One region of the Streptomyces sp. NPDC051051 genome, then DNA from elsewhere that is predicted to be linked to it. Evidence: riboswitches for the same ligand, from Rfam matches in the RefSeq annotation. Region 1 holds a riboswitch; each other region holds the start of a gene.
What was found. Region 1 has a riboswitch for cobalamin ahead of AB0N31_RS29635 (energy-coupling factor ABC transporter permease). Riboswitches for the same ligand answer to the same signal wherever they lie in the genome.
Positions count from the first base shown of each region.

Region 2: linked by a shared signal. The riboswitch ahead of AB0N31_RS24280 (cobalamin biosynthesis protein) and the one ahead of AB0N31_RS29635 (energy-coupling factor ABC transporter permease) in region 1 are both predicted to bind cobalamin.
Region 3: linked by a shared signal. The riboswitch ahead of AB0N31_RS06230 (ribonucleoside-diphosphate reductase subunit alpha) and the one ahead of AB0N31_RS29635 (energy-coupling factor ABC transporter permease) in region 1 are both predicted to bind cobalamin.

Region 1 covers NZ_JBFBCB010000050.1:25,249-28,772, reverse strand. The annotation lists gene AB0N31_RS29640 (PP2C family protein-serine/threonine phosphatase) at 1-976, shown strand, start outside; cobalamin riboswitch at 1,160-1,345, shown strand; gene AB0N31_RS29635 (energy-coupling factor ABC transporter permease) at 1,375-2,082, shown strand; gene AB0N31_RS29630 (energy-coupling factor ABC transporter substrate-binding protein) at 2,079-2,474, shown strand; gene cbiQ (cobalt ECF transporter T component CbiQ) at 2,481-3,230, shown strand; gene AB0N31_RS29620 (ATP-binding cassette domain-containing protein) at 3,227-3,524, shown strand, end outside.
Region 2 covers NZ_JBFBCB010000034.1:32,358-35,881, forward strand. The annotation lists gene AB0N31_RS24275 (cobyric acid synthase) at 1-960, opposite strand, end outside; gene AB0N31_RS24280 (cobalamin biosynthesis protein) at 957-1,925, opposite strand; cobalamin riboswitch at 2,026-2,158, opposite strand; gene AB0N31_RS24285 (hypothetical protein) at 2,310-2,531, opposite strand; gene AB0N31_RS24290 (inorganic phosphate transporter) at 2,566-3,524, opposite strand, start outside.
Region 3 covers NZ_JBFBCB010000005.1:186,867-190,390, forward strand. The annotation lists gene mctP (monocarboxylate uptake permease MctP) at 1-639, shown strand, start outside; cobalamin riboswitch at 820-963, shown strand; gene AB0N31_RS06230 (ribonucleoside-diphosphate reductase subunit alpha) at 1,086-3,455, shown strand; gene AB0N31_RS06235 (ribonucleotide-diphosphate reductase subunit beta) at 3,455-3,524, shown strand, end outside.

The DNA.
Region 1 (3,524 bases):
GGTGTACGGCAGCGCCGCGGGCCGGGCGTTCGGCGCGCAGGAGCCGTACGTCGAACCGGCCGGGAACGGGCGGGTGCGGGCGCACCTGCCGGTCTCGGTGCGCGGCGACCGGCTCGGGGTGCTGTCGGTGACGCTGCCCGAGGACGGCGGGGTGCCGGACGTGCTGGGCGAGCTGGCGGAGGTCGCGCAGGTGCTCGGGCACGAGGTGGTCGTGGCCGAGCGGGCCACCGACCTGTACCTGCGGGCCCGGCGCAGGGAACGGCTCACCCTGGCCGCGGAGATGCAGTGGCAGCTCCTCCCGGCCCGCTCCGGCACCGGCCCCGGATACGCGCTCGGCGCCCAGATGGAGCCCGCCTACGCCGTCCGCGGCGCCAACTTCGACTGGTCCGCGACGGACGACCGCCTCACCCTGTACGTCAACAACGGCATGGGGGACGGCACGGAGGCGTCGCTGCTGACGAGCCTGGCGGTCAGCGCGCTGCGCAACGCGCGACGGGCCGGCCTCCCGATCGCCGACCAGGCGGCGCTGGCCGACCAGGCGGTGCACGCCCACTACCGGGGCCGCTGCCACCTGCCGGTGCTGATGCTGGAGGTCGAAGTCGCCACGGGCCGGGCCCAGGTGGTGGACGCCGGCTCACCGCGGCTGCTGCGGCTGCGGGCGGGCACCGTCGAACCCGTCGACCTGGAAGCCCAGTTGCCGCTGGGCATGTTCGAGGAGACCGACTACGTGGCGCAGCCGTTCCAGGTGGAGCCCGAGGACCGGCTGGTGTTCGTCAGCGACGGCGTCCACGCGGTCGCTCCGCCCGGCGGAGGGACGTACGGGGACGCCGCCCTGGCCCGCGCGATCACGGCCACCCGGCTGCTGCCGGCGGCCGAGGTCCCGCGTGCCGTGCTGCGCGAACTGGCGGGGCACCGCGGCGGGTCCGTGACGGAGGACGACGCGCTCGTGGTGTGCCTGGACTGGCACGGCCGCTGACCCTCCGGATTCCCGGACCGGCACGGCCGCCGACCGACCGGTGTGTCGGAACCGACACGGCCGCCGAGCGGTGTCCGCGTGACCGCGGTGCGGCCCCGGCGCGGCCGGTGTGCGCCGGGTCGGCACCCCGCGTCCGCCGCCCGTGCGCCCCCGTTCCCGCTTGTCACCGCCCCTGTCCTCGCACTACTGTCACCACGCCTTGGTGAACGGGAAATCCGGTGTGATGCCGGTGCGGCCCTCGCCACTGTGATCGGGAAGTCCGGCTCCGGCCCTCGCGGGCAGCCACTGGGTCCTCACGGACCCGGGAAGGCGGAGCACGGGCGGTGGTACCCGTCAGCCAGGAGACCGGCCAAGGCGCGTCAACCATCCACGAGGTGCTGGAGAGGGTCTGCTGAGCCATGCACATAGCCGAGGGTTTTCTGCCTCCGGCGCACGCGGTCGCCTGGAGCGTCGCGTCGGCGCCGTTCGTCGTCCACGGAGCCCGGTCGCTCACCCGTGAAGTCAGGGAGCATCCCGAGAGCACGCTGCTGCTCGGCGCCTCCGGCGCCTTCACGTTCGTCCTGTCCGCACTCAAGCTCCCTTCGGTGACCGGGAGTTGCTCGCATCCCACCGGCACCGGCCTGGGCGCCGTCCTGTTCCGGCCGCCGATCATGGCCGTGCTGGGCACGATCACCCTGCTCTTCCAGGCCCTGCTGCTCGCGCACGGTGGCCTGACCACGCTCGGCGCCAACGTGTTCTCGATGGCGATCGTCGGACCGTGGGCCGGATACGGCGTCTACCGCCTGCTGCGGCGCTACGGCGTGCCGTTGATGGTCACGGTGTTCGCCGGCGCGTTCGTCGCCGACCTGTCCACCTACTGCGTGACCAGCGTGCAACTGGCGCTGGCGTTCCCCGACCCGAGCAGCGGGTTCCTGGGCGCGCTCGGCAAGTTCGGGTCCATCTTCGCCGTCACGCAGATCCCGCTGGCCGTGAGCGAGGGGCTCCTCACCGTCCTGGTGATGCGTCTCCTCGTGCAGTCCAGCAAGGGCGAACTGACCCGGCTGGGCGTGCTGGTGACCGGGGGCCGGAACCGGAAGCCGGACACGACCGGGGCGGTGGCCCGGTGAAGCGGAACACCAAGATCAACCTCCTGCTGCTGCTCGCCGTGCTCGCGCTCGCGGTGCTGCCGCTGGCCCTGGGTCTCGGCGACCACAAGGAGCAGCCGTTCACCGGCTCCGACAGCGAGGCGGAGACGGCGATCACCGAGCTGGAGCCGGACTACGAACCGTGGTTCTCGCCCCTGTACGAGCCTCCGTCCGGGGAGATCGAGTCGGCGCTGTTCTCCCTCCAGGCGGCCCTGGGCGCGGGCGTCCTCGCCTACTACTTCGGGGTGCGCCGTGGCCGCCGCCAGGGCGAACTGCGGGCGCTGGCCCGCCTGGAGGAGAAACAGGACGGGGCCGAGGCGCGGGACGACGTGAGCACGCCCGACGCCGGGAAGTCTCCGCAGGAACGGGTCTGATCGGACGTGCTGCCGATCGACGCGGCGGCGCACGGCAGTCGCTGGCGCCACCGTCATCCCGTGGACAAGGCCGTGCTGGGGCTCGGCCTCACCCTGCTCGCGATCTCCCTGCCGCCCTGGCCGGGCGCGGCCCTGGTGCTGGTGACGGCACTCGCCCTGCTGCTGGGTCCGGCGGGGGTGCCGCCCCGCCGGCTGTGGCGCGCCTACCGGGTCCCGCTGGGCTTCTGCGCGACGGGCGCGCTCACCCTCCTCGTCCAGGTGGGCGGGCCCGACGGGTTCGTGTCCCCGGCCGACGGTGGCCCGGTGCGGGCCGGGGAGCTGATGCTGCGCACCTCGGCCGCCTCACTCGGCGTGCTGCTGTTCGCGTTCACCACGCCCATGTCGGATCTGCTGCCCCGCCTGGTGAGGGCAGGCGTGCCCGCGCCGGTCGTCGACGTCGCCCTGGTGACGTACCGCATGAGCTTCCTGCTGCTGGACTCGATGCGCCGGATCCGGGAGGCGCAGGCGGCCCGGCTCGGGCACACCGGCCGGGCCGCCGAGTGGCGTTCGCTCGCCGGGCTCGGCGCCACCGCGTTCGTGCGGGCCTTCGACCGGGCGGCGCGGCTGCAGGCCGGGCTCGCCGGGCGCGGTTACGACGGCACCCTGCGCGTCCTGGTGCCCGAGGCCCGTGTCTCCGCCCGCTTCACGGCGGCCGCGGCCGCCCTCCTGGTGGCTCTGGCCGCCCTCACCCTCGTCCTGGAAAGGCCCCTGTCATGAGCGAGCTGGTCGCCCTGCGGGGTGTCTGCTTCGGGTACGAGGACGGCCCGGCCGTGCTCGAGGACCTCGACTTCACGGTGCGCGCGGGGCGCGCCCTCGCCCTGCTCGGCCGCAACGGCAGCGGGAAGACGACCCTGATGCGACTGCTCAGCGGCGGACTGCGCCCGCGCACCGGCACGTTGACGGTCGAGGGACGGCCGGTGGGGTACGACCGCAAGGGGTTGACCCGGCTGCGGACGACCGTGCAGCTGGTGGTGCAGGACCCCGACGACCAGCTGTTCGCCGCGTCCGTCG
Region 2 (3,524 bases), on a different contig from region 1:
CACCACGAGGTCGGCGTCGGCCAGTTCCTCCGGCCGGTCCACGAACCGCACGACGACGCCCGGTTCGGCGGCCAGCGCGTCCACGTCGGTGAAGTTGGACATCAGCGGGACCGCGCAGACGGCGACCCGCAGCACGTCCTCACCGACGGGCGCGGAGACGGCCGACTCCCGGACGGCGCCCCGCAGGGAGACCGCCATCCCGTCCTCCTCGTCGATCCCGAGCCCGTGCCGGAACGGCAGCACCCCGTACGTCCGCCGCCCGGTCAGCCCGCGCAGCATGTCCAGGCCCGGCTCCAGCAGCGAGACGTCACCGCGGAACTTGTTGACGAGGAACCCGGCGACCAGTTCCTGGTCCTGCGGCGAGAGCAGTGCGACGGTCCCGAAGAAGGAGGCGAAGACGCCGCCGCGGTCGATGTCGCCGACGACGAGCACGGGGAGCCGCGCGTTGCGGGCGATCCCCATGTTCACGATGTCGGTCCGCCGCAGGTTGATCTCGGCGGGACTGCCCGCCCCCTCACAGATCACCGCGTCATACGTGCCCCGCAACTCGGCGAGACAGTCGAGAACGGTCCCGAGGAGTTCCTCCTGCCGTCCGCCGCGCAGCCTGTTCCCGGGGGACGACCCCCCGGCTTCCCCGGTCCCCCCGAAGAACCCGCGCGCGCTCATCTCGCCGACCGGCCTGCCGAGCAGCACGACCTGACTGCTCCGCTCGCCGCCCGGCTTGAGCAGCACCGGATTCATCAGCGCCGTCGGCTCGATGCGGCAGGCCTGCGCCTGCATGGCCTGCGCGCGCCCGATCTCGGCGCCCTCGCGGGTCACGAACGAGTTGAGGGACATGTTCTGCGCCTTGAAGGGCGCCACCTTGACCCCCTGCCGCACCAGCCACCGGCAGATCCCGGCGGTGACGACGCTCTTGCCGGCGTCCGAGGTGGTGCCGGCGACGAGGAGACCCCCGCTCATGACGTACGCCCCTTCGCTCTCGCCGCGAGGACACCCGCGGAGACGACGCGCGCGGCGACGGTGACGCCGAGCGCGAGCAGGCCGACGCGGCGGGAGAGCCGCGCGGCGCGTTCGATGTCGTGGGCCATGACGGGCCGCCCCCGCTCCCCGTTCAGCACGGGCCGGTGTTCCACGCGCCCGGCGTACGACAGCGTCCCGCCCAGCCGCACCCCGAGGGCACCGGCGAACGACGCCTCCACGGGACCGGCGTTGGGACTGGGATGCCTGCGCGCGTCGGCCCGCCAGGCCCGCACCGCCCCGCGCGGATCGTCACCGGCGACGGCGGCCAGGACGGCGGTCAGCCGTGCCCCCGGCCATCCGGCGACGTCGTCCAGCCGGGCCGACGCCCACCCGAAGCGGAGGTGGCGCGGCGAGCGGTGGCCGACCATGGCGTCCAGGGTGTTGACGGCCCGGAACCCGAGCAGTCCCGGCACACCGCCGACGGCCCCCCACACCAGGGCGCCCACGACCGCGTCGGAGGTGTTCTCGGCGACGGACTCGACGACCGCGCGGGCGATGCCGTCGGCGTCCAGGGCCTGCGGGTCCCGTCCGCACAGGTGCGGCAGCCGCGCCCGCGCGCCCTCGACGTCCCCCGCTTCCAGGGCCCGCCCGACGGTCCGGGCCTCCCGTACCAGTGAGGTCCCGCCGACGACGGCCCACACGGCGGCACCGGTCAACGCGACGGAGGCGGCGGGGGAGCGGCGTACGGCACGTGCGGCGAGGGCCCCGAGGGCCACGGCGCCACCGGCGCACACGGCGGTGTGCAGCGCGCCCCACCCGCGGTGGTCCCGCCACAGCACCCGTTCCACGCCGGCCGCGGCCCGCCCGAACACGGCGACCGGATGCCCCCGGCGCGGATCGCCGAGGAGCAGGTCCCCCAGGAGGCCGGCGGCGGCACCGTACGCGTAGCGGCGATCGGCACCCATCGGCTCAGCCGGCCGACGGGCCGGGCAACGACCTGGTGCTGTACCTCGAACGGCAGCCGAGCATGGCGATATGTCCTCACTCAGGGTGTCCACGCCCTGGTTCGACGAGACCGGCGACGAGAGTTCCTGGCTCCCGGGGGTGTCTACCCCGGTGACAGTGGCGGGACCGCGCCGGATTCACACCGGCTTCCTCTTCTGTCGCCGTACATGGCCCCGGCAGTCCACCACGGGCCCGGAACGGCCGTCAACTCGCTGTTGACCTGCGACGGGACAGTGTGCAGAACCCCACACACCACCGGTCACCGCCGGTCACGGCCGTCACGCACGCGTGGGGCGCGGGACGGTGGTCCGTCCCGCGCCCCACGCGCGTGTGCGTGCCGTCCGTCAGGCGACGATCAGCGAGATCCCGTAGGCCACCGCACCGGCGCACGCCGCGAAGCAGGCGTACGCGCCGGTGACGGCCAGGGTGGCGGAGCCGCCCTGGGCCGCGGCCCGCTCGCGGCGGGAGAGGCCCATGATGCCGAGGGTGAAGAGGGCCACGAGGGCCACGGTGACGACGAGACTGACGCCGAAGACGGAGCCGAGAGCCGCCCAGTCGATCTTCATGCTGCTTCTTCCTTCGTACCGGTGGGGGCGGGACTCAGACGGTGGTGACGGTGGGAGCGGCCGGGGGAGCCGGTTCCGCCGCCGGGGCGGGGATGGTGGCCGTGAGGTCCTCGGCGACCGTGCCCGCCGGAGGCGGGGTCACGGCGGCGATCGCGGTGGTGACCACGCCGGCCGGCTCCTCGTCCGCGTCGACGACGTTCGTGTGGTCGATGACCTCGCGCCGCGAGATCTTCCAGATCGCCGCGCTGGAGGCGATGAGGAACGCCGCGACGAGCGCCGTGCCCCAGTCGCCGAGGCCGGTCACGTACTCGGCGAGGGCGCCGACCAGGGCCGCGGCCGGCAGCGTCAGGCCCCAGGCCACGAACATCCGGGTGGCGGTCGACCAGCGGACGACGCCGCCCTTGCGACCGAGGCCCGCACCCATCACCGAGCCGGACACCGAGTGCGTGGTGGAGAGCGAGAAGCCGAGGTGGGAGGAGGCCAGGATGACGGTGGCCGCGCTGGTCTGGGCGGCGAAGCCCTGCTGCGGCTGGAGGTCGGTCAGGCCCTTGCCCATGGTGCGGATGATGCGCCAGCCGCCGAGGTAGGTGCCGAGCGCGATCGCCAGGCCCGCGGACAGGATGACCCACAGCGGCGGGTCGGAGTCGGGGGCGACGGCGCCGCCGGCGACCAGGGCGAGGGTGATGATGCCCATCGTCTTCTGCGCGTCGTTGGTGCCGTGGGCGAGCGAGACCAGGCCGGCGGAGGCGATCTGGCCGGTTCGGTAGCCCTTGGCGGCGGCCTTGCCGTCGGCCTTCTTGCCCAGCGAGTACGACAGCCGGGTCGCGAGCATCGCCGCGACGCCCGCGACGATCGGCGCGGCGATGGCCGGGATCAGGACCTTGGTGACGAGCACGTCGCCGTGGACCGCGCCGGCGCCGGCCGAGGCGATGGTGGCGCCGATCAGACCGCCCATCAGGGCGTGCGAGGAACTGGACGGCAGTCCGACCAGCC
Region 3 (3,524 bases), on a different contig from region 1:
ATGTTCCCGGCGTGGTTCGCCGGTGTGGCCTTCGCGGCGATCGGCATCGGCGCGCTGGTGCCGGCCGCCATCATGTCCATCGCGGCCGCGAACCTCTTCACCCGCAACATCTACAAGGACTTCATCAAGCCGGACGCCACGCCCAAGGAGGAGACCCGTGTCTCCAAACTGGTCTCGCTGCTGGTGAAGGTGGGCGCGCTGGTCTTCGTCCTCACCATGGACAAGACGGTCGCCATCAACTTCCAGCTGCTGGGCGGCATCTGGATCCTCCAGACCTTCCCGGCCCTGGTGGGCGGCCTGTTCACCCGCTGGTTCCACCGCTGGGCCCTGCTGGCCGGCTGGGCCGTCGGCATGGTCTACGGCACGTTCGCGGCGTACGGCGTCGCCTCTCCGACGCAGGCGCACTTCGGCGGCTCGTCGAAGGAGATCCCCGGCATCGGCGAGATCGGCTACATCGGCCTGACGGCGTTCGTGCTGAACGTGGTGGTGACGGTGGTGCTGACCTTCGTCCTGAAGGCGCTCAAGGCCCCGGAGGGCGTCGACGAGACGTCCCCGTCGGACTACACGGCGGACGCCGGCGACCCGGGCGTCCAGGTGGAGCTGCCGCCGGCGACGGCGGGGGCGGGAGCGGGGCACTAGCGCGGGGCGTCCCCGCCCACCACTCCCTCCACATCCCGCAGCGGGCCGCCCGGGGCACGTCGCCCCGGCGGCCCGCTGTCGTACGCGCTCGTGCCGCGAGGACGGGGCCCTGTCCCCTCGGAGTTGACGCTGCGAAGCCAGCCCGACACAACATCTGGGGGTCACGTGGCAGCCCGGCACAAGATGTATGCTCATGCTCGCTGTCGCCGCAGGGGAATCCGGTGCGAATCCGGAACTGTCCCGCAACGGTGTACGTGCGTGCGCGCATACCCATATGCGCACGCATGGTCAGTCCGAGCACCTGCCGGCAGCGCACCCGGTCCGTCCGGCTCGGGTGCCCTGACGTCCGGGCCTCGCGGAATGGGCCGGTGGACGCGACGCGCCCCGCGCTCGTGTGCCGCCCCCTGCCCTGCGCAAGGCCCCCGCCGAGCGAGGGAGAGCCCCACGTGACCATCGCGCCAGCCGAACCGGCTTCAGCAGCCCCGGAGACCGACGGTCCCGGAGCCGCACTGCTGCGGACCCTGACCGAGCTGACCGCCGACCTCCCCGACACCGACCCCGGCCGGGTCGCCGCCGCCGCGCTGCGGGGCCGGTCCGCGCGGGCGGACGAGGCGGAGCTGCGCGAACTGGCCACGGAGGCGGCCGCCGGTCTGATCTCCGAGGACCCCGCCTACTCCCGGCTGGCCGCCCGGCTGCTGACGATCGGCATCCGCGCCGAGGCCGCCTCCCAGGGCGTCACCTCCTTCACCACGTCCGTCGCCGTCGGCCACCGCGAGGGCCTGATCGCCGACCGCACCGCCGAGTTCGTGCGGCTGCACGCCGCCCGGCTCGACGCGCTGGTCGACACGGACGCCGACGACCGCTTCGGCTACTTCGGCCTGCGCACCCTGCACAGCCGCTACCTGCTGCGCCACCCGCTGACCCGCAAGGTCGTCGAGACCCCCCAGCACTTCCTGCTGCGGGTGGCGAGCGGCCTGGCCGAAGACGACACGGCGAGGTCCGTCGACGAGGTCGCCGCGCTCTACGGGCTGATGAGCCGCCTGGACTACCTCCCCTCCTCCCCCACCCTGTTCAACTCCGGCACCCGGCACCCGCAGATGTCGTCCTGCTACCTCCTCGACTCCCCCCTGGACGAGCTGGACTCCATCTACGACCGCTACCACCAGGTCGCCCGCCTCTCCAAGCACGCCGGCGGCATCGGGCTGTCGTACAGCCGCATCCGCTCGCGCGGGTCGCTCATCCGCGGCACCAACGGGCACTCCAACGGCATCGTGCCGTTCCTGAAGACCCTGGACGCCTCGGTCGCCGCCGTGAACCAGGGCGGCCGGCGCAAGGGCGCGGCCGCGGTCTACCTGGAGACCTGGCACTCCGACATCGAGGAGTTCCTGGAACTGCGCGACAACACCGGTGAGGACGCGCGCCGTACGCACAACCTCAACCTGGCGCACTGGGTGCCGGACGAGTTCATGCGGCGGGTCGACGCCGACGGGCAGTGGTCGCTGTTCTCCCCGGCCGACGTACCCGAGCTGGTCGACCTGTGGGGCGACGAGTTCGACGCGGCCTACCGCGCGGCCGAGGCCGCGGGCCTCGCGAGGAAGACCATCGCGGCCCGCGACCTGTACGGACGCATGATGCGCACCCTCGCCCAGACCGGCAACGGCTGGATGACCTTCAAGGACGCGGCCAACCGCACCGCCAACCAGACCGCCGAACCGGGCCACGTGGTCCACTCCTCGAACCTGTGCACGGAGATCCTGGAGGTCACCGACGACGGCGAGACGGCGGTCTGCAACCTGGGTTCGGTGAACCTCGGCGCGTTCGTCGACACGGCCCCCGGGGCCGCCGAGGTCATCGACTGGGAGCGGCTGGACGAGACCGTCCGCACCGCCGTCACCTTCCTCGACCGGGTCGTCGACATCAACTTCTACCCCACCGAGCAGGCGGGCCGCTCCAACGCCCGCTGGCGCCCGGTCGGGCTGGGCGCGATGGGCCTCCAGGACGTCTTCTTCAAGCTGCGGCTGCCCTTCGACTCGCCCGCGGCCAGGGCGCTCTCCACCCGGATCGCCGAGCGGATCATGCTCGCCGCGTACGAGGCCTCCGCCGACCTCGCCGAGCGCAACGGCCCGCTGCCCGCCTGGGAGAAGACCCGTACCGCCCGGGGCGTGCTGCACCCCGACCACTACGGTGTCGAGTTCGCCTGGCCGGAGCGCTGGGCGGCGCTGCGCGAGCGCGTCGCGGCGACCGGCATGCGCAACTCGCTGCTCCTGGCCATCGCGCCGACCGCCACCATCGCGTCCATCGCCGGTGTCTACGAGTGCATCGAGCCGCAGGTCTCCAACCTGTTCAAGCGCGAGACGCTGTCCGGCGAGTTCCTCCAGGTCAACTCCTACCTGGTGCGGGAACTCAAGGAGCTGGGCGTCTGGGACGCCCGCACCCGCGAGGCCCTGCGCGAGGCGAACGGCTCGGTGCAGTCCTTCACCTGGATCCCCGAGGACGTACGGGCGCTGTACCGCACGGCGTGGGAGATCCCGCAGCGCGGCCTGATCGACATGGCCGCCGCCCGCACCCCGTACCTGGACCAGGCGCAGTCCCTGAACCTGTTCCTGGAGACGCCGACGATCGGCAAGCTCTCCTCGATGTACGCGTACGCCTGGAAGTCGGGCCTGAAGACGACGTACTACCTGCGCTCCCGCCCGGCGACCCGCATCGCCCGCGCGGCACAGGCGCAGGCCCCGATCCCCGTGCAGCAGCCGGCCCCCGAAGAGGCCGTCGCCTGCTCCCTCGAAAACCCCGAGTCCTGTGAGGCCTGCCAGTAATGCCGGAGAACAAGAACCTGCTCGACCCGGGCTTCGAGCTGACCCTGCGCCCGATGCGCTACCCCGACT